Regions from separate parts of the Metabacillus sediminis genome, predicted to be linked through region 2. Evidence: predicted binding sites of a transcription regulator. Region 2 holds the regulator's gene; the other holds the start of a gene.

Region 1 (2,475 bases), 740 kb from region 2:
GAAATTTTCTCGCTTTACAAGGAACACAGTGATTCTTTGAGCGAGCTGATGAATACATTTCAATTAAACAGCAAGTCGCTTGAACGGAAAAAAGGCTACATCGCCTATATGAAAGAGGCAGAGAAAATTGCGGAGTTCCTGAATATTATCGGGGCCCATACTGCGCTGCTTAAATTCGAGGATATCCGGATTGTCAGAGACATGAGAAACTCCGTTAACCGCCTTGTGAATTGTGAAACCGCTAACCTGAACAAGACAATCGGGGCGGCATTAAGACAGGTCGAGAATATTGAATACATCGACAGCAAAATCGGACTCGATATGCTTCCGGAAAAACTGAGGGAAATCGCAAGGCTCCGCGTAGATTATCAGGATGTGACATTAAAGGAATTGGGTGAAATGGTTTCCAGCGGAACCATCAGCAAGTCCGGAATCAATCATCGTTTGCGCAAGCTTGATCAAATAGCGGATCAGCTCAGAGCCGGGAAACCGGTTTCCATGAAATAAATTTGGGGATTTAGTGCATTTTTGCTCAAGCCGCAATAGCAAGGGCACTTAACATAATTATGATACAAGGGAGAGGGGATTCATATGGTAGAGAAACAAGTGGAAGTACGCCTGAAGAATGGCCTGCAGGCACGTCCTGCAGCCTTATTCGTCCAAGAAGCCAACCGTTACGGCTCGGACATTTTTCTTGAAAAAGAAGGCAAGAAAGTCAACGCTAAAAGTATTATGGGGCTAATGAGCCTTGCCATCGGTACAGGTTCCACCATCACGCTGATCGCAGAGGGGCATGATGAGCAAGAGGCTCTTGAAGCTTTGACGGAATATGTTCATCAGGAAGTGTAATCATTCAAAAAAAACCGGATTGCCTGGGTAGCAATCCGGTTTTTTCTCTTCTTATTTGTCTTTATCGGCAAGCAGGTTGCGTGTCATTACTTTATCAATCAAACCATACTCAAGCGCTCTGTCTGCTGTCATAAAGTTGTCGCGGTCTGTATCGCGTCCAATGACTTCAATCGGCTGGCCAGTACGTTCAGCAAGAATCTGATTCAGTTTTTCACGAAGGAACAGAATGCGCTTCGCAGCAATTTCAATTTCAGTTGCCTGACCTTGAGCTCCGCCAAGCGGCTGATGAATCATAACCTCACTGTTTGGAAGAGCATAACGCTTTCCTTTTGTTCCTGCTGCAAGCAAGAACGCTCCCATGGATGCAGCCATTCCGATACAAATCGTGTTGACATCCGGCTTGATGAATTGCATCGTGTCATAAATAGCCATACCAGCTGTAATGGATCCGCCTGGGCTATTGATGTAAATGGAAATATCCTTCTCAGGATCTTCTGCTTCAAGGAACAAGAGCTGAGCAACAACCGCATTCGCTACGTTGTCGTCAATTCCGCTCCCAAGCATGATGATTCGGTCTTTCAGCAAGCGGGAATAAATATCGTATGCACGCTCTCCGCGATTCGTTTGCTCAATTACTGTAGGAATTAAATTCACAGTATAGCCTCCCTTATTTAATATGTAATTTCATTATGTACTCTCATCATACAATTATGGTCAATAAAGGTCAAACAAAAACAACCGGATGACAGCTGCTTTTATCAGTCTATGCTGACTGTATTCATGATACCCGATAAAACATTATTTAAACAGGCGATTGCTTCATTAAAAATGAGAAACGGGTGAACCGCGTCAGCTTTTTACCGTTATGCACGCAAGCATACTGAAAATGTTTTGGGAAGGGCTCAAATCCCCCAAAAGAATCTTAGAATGGTAAGATAAGATTCAACAAAACGGATTGCCGAATTCGAACAGGAGAGGGCTGGGACGGATGATTAAAATAAAAAAAGAAGCAAAGGCGGATATGGTATCAAAGCTGCAGGATTATTTGTATAAAGAGTGGGATGAAGAGATTGGAGATCTGGCAGCCGAGATCTTTCTTGAGTACATTGGGAATGAATTGGGGCCCTATTTCTACAATCAGGGTGTTGAGGATGCAAGGTCTTTATTAAATGAAAAGCTGCTTGATTTAGAGGAAGAATATTATTCTCTTGAAAAACCGCTGCGCAAACGAAAGCTCGATTCATAACTCCCAGGAGCCAGCTCATGTGTTATGGCGTGTATTCCCAAACGATGCTTATTCGTGCAATTCTTGAGGACTGATATAACACCGTACGTTAATGCAGGAGAAAAAGCTTGATTAATCAGCTTTAGTGTCATATAATATTCCTTGCTGACACTAAAGGCGCTCGTAGCTCAGTTGGATAGAGCGGTGGTTTCCGGTACCACGTCTGTCGGGGGTTCGAATCCCTTCGAGCGCGCCATACATAGTAATCACAGTCCTCCTGGCTATTGCTGGGGGGACTTTTTATCATTTTTATGGAAAACACTATTTCAGTTACGCCAGGACGCCCGGCCGCGGAGTCTTGCCCTGTAATCAGCCTAAACGAATAAAAAACGCCCTCTCCT
Region 2 (2,475 bases):
GTTCTTCAAAAAGCGTAAGAATGTTCTGGAATTCTTCTTCTGATGCTAAGGTTGGAAAGCGGAACTGCTCAATGTTCCGGGCAAGTCTCACTCTGCTGCTCAATACGATATCTGAGTCCGGACCTTCCTGGCTCATCCACGCACTCATTGCATTGTTCATAAAATCCTGCAATGACATCTTAAGCCTCCTCCCCTCTATCGGCATTCATTTCTCTGACGATCGCTTTAATTTCGTCCCTGAGCTCGGCTGCTTTTTCAAACTCCTCCTGTGAAATGTGATGCTGCATCTGCTTCTTCAGCTCTTCCATTTTCTTTTGGAGATGAATGCTGCCTCCAATGCGCTTCGGAATTTTGCCTCCATGAGCAGTGTTGCCGCTATGAACCTTTCTTAAAATAGGCGTAATTTCACTTTTAAAAGTCCGATAGCAATCCGGACATCCGAATCGGCCAGCCTTCCCGAACTCTCGGAACGTCATCTTGCAGCGGGGGCATTGGCGAACTTCCTCTGCCCGATACATCGAGGATGCATCAGACTTCCCAAGCTTTGTTTCAAAATTCAGAAGTCCTGATAAAAGGGAATTGATTGAAAAGCCGCCGTCGCTTCCGAATACCATCATATTACTATTCTCTTTCGCACAATGTTCACAAATATGCACTTCTGCCTTTTCACCATTCACTACTTTGGTGAAATGAAACGTTGCCGGTCTTTCGTGGCACTCCTGACAAATCAATGAGGATCACCTGCCTTACGATTATTTATATTTAAGGGACGTCAGCATTGCCTTTAACATTCGTGACCGTAATTCGTCTCTTAAAGGCAAATCTACATAAAGCACTGAACGATCCATCACACTTATCATGATTTTCGCTTCACGCGGAGTAATGACCTGCTCTGCTGTCAGCCTAATAACAATATCCTCAGCAGATGCCTGGGAAATCCGGTCCCCCGCAAGCTCCAAAATCTGATCCAGAAGGTGGGCCTTATCATTGGATTGAACTTTAATAATCCTAATATAGCCTCCGCCCCCGCGCTTGCTTTCAACCATATATCCCCGTTCGACAGTAAAGCGGGTATTAATCACGTAATTAATCTGAGAGGGCACACACTGGAACTTATCGGCAATCTCGCTTCTCTTCAGTTCGACGATTTCCTCTTCACTCATATCGAGAACCTGCTTTAAATACTGCTCGATAATATCCGAAATGTTTCTCATCAAGCCTCCTCCTCACTTGACTTTGACTATATTTGACTAATATAAATATATGACGTACTCGCTTTTTTTTCAACTATTTCATTCGAGGAAGCTTTCATTTACAGATCCAATCATCCCTTTTTCAACACTCTAGGGAATAAGCCGGTTCATTTTGATAAGTGCCGGGATTGTTTATGCTCATCTTATACACAGCCAAGTCATTGTGATCCAGTGCCCTAAGCACTTCCTTAGACTTTCCTCCCGGTGCACCTTATTTTCATTCTTTCCCTTTCCTGCTTTTTATTAAAACTTCATTGCACACGATTCAGAAAAGAAAGGCTCATCCTGACAACAAAGGCTGTAAAGCATGCAAGCCTATTCATCCCGGACCTAATTACAAGTACAAGGCAGTTCATGGGACACTGGGTCCCTGATGCTAATAGCCAATTCAGTTAAGACACAGGGTGGAAACCGAGAATGATCGAACAGAGAATTGGGGAATTTCCAAATACTTTAAAAACCGCGAAGAGCAAGCAGCATCAGCAAACATGCAACTATACCAACTATTAAATGAATTCTAAAACCTGCCGATACCCTTTCAATTCACATACTTCACCAATAAAGCCGAATTCGACAGCAGTTAAAATAATTGTGATCATCAGCGTAGATTTTTCAGATAGTATAATATCCATCATGGTTTCCATTAATCTGCACCTTCAAACTTTTATTCTTAAAAAATCATTCTATTGGCATATTCTTTTGGGAGGTGGAATTTTGAGTCATAGATAGAAGGCTCGGGTTAGGGAATGAATTATAGTTTGAGGGGGTGGCGGCCGGGGTTTTTTGATGTTGGAGGATGGAGATGGGTTTTGGGGATGTAAATTGGGTGGGTGTTGATTTTTTGAGTTGGTGGCTTGATGCTGTCGGGAGTACTTTGAGCCTGCCAGGTACCTCCGGCTTGAGGAGTTAATAAGGGAGAGAATGAATTTTTTATTAAAACTCGCCTGTTATTGCTCGAAATTGCTGAAATGGTTGGCAAAAAGACTCGGTGGGAGGAAAATGGCGGTGAAAATGGAGAGGAATACGTTCGTTTCTGGTGCGGCAAGGGGGGAGATGGCAAAATATCGGCTATTCTGGAGCGGATATCGACCGAAATTTTGATATATCGGCGATTAATTTGATATATCGACGATTATTTCGATATATCGACTAAAATGAGCGGATATCGACTTTTCGGGATGGTTCGACAGAGATCGCTGCTGCCTCTATTCGTTGGATCTCT

What was found. Region 2 encodes CtsR, which represses protease genes until heat stress. Its sites were predicted from a motif close to ATGGTCAATAAAGGTCAAACA; they were not measured.
Region 1: clpP (ATP-dependent Clp endopeptidase proteolytic subunit ClpP) is a predicted target of CtsR. The motif match lies at 1,560-1,580, and genes of this name have one in related genera.

The regions. Positions count from the first base shown of each region.
Region 1 is NZ_CP147407.1:3,472,409-3,474,883, reverse strand. Features, by position in the region: gene whiA (DNA-binding protein WhiA) at 1-507, shown strand, start outside; gene WCV65_RS18125 (HPr family phosphocarrier protein) at 592-849, shown strand; gene clpP (ATP-dependent Clp endopeptidase proteolytic subunit ClpP) at 901-1,503, opposite strand; gene WCV65_RS18115 (DUF2164 domain-containing protein) at 1,838-2,095, shown strand; tRNA gene WCV65_RS18110 (tRNA-Arg) at 2,252-2,330, shown strand.
Region 2 is NZ_CP147407.1:111,929-114,403, reverse strand. Features, by position in the region: gene WCV65_RS00605 (protein arginine kinase) at 1-178, opposite strand, end outside; gene WCV65_RS00600 (UvrB/UvrC motif-containing protein) at 180-731, opposite strand; gene WCV65_RS00595 (CtsR family transcriptional regulator) at 753-1,214, opposite strand; gene WCV65_RS00590 (hypothetical protein) at 1,760-1,897, opposite strand.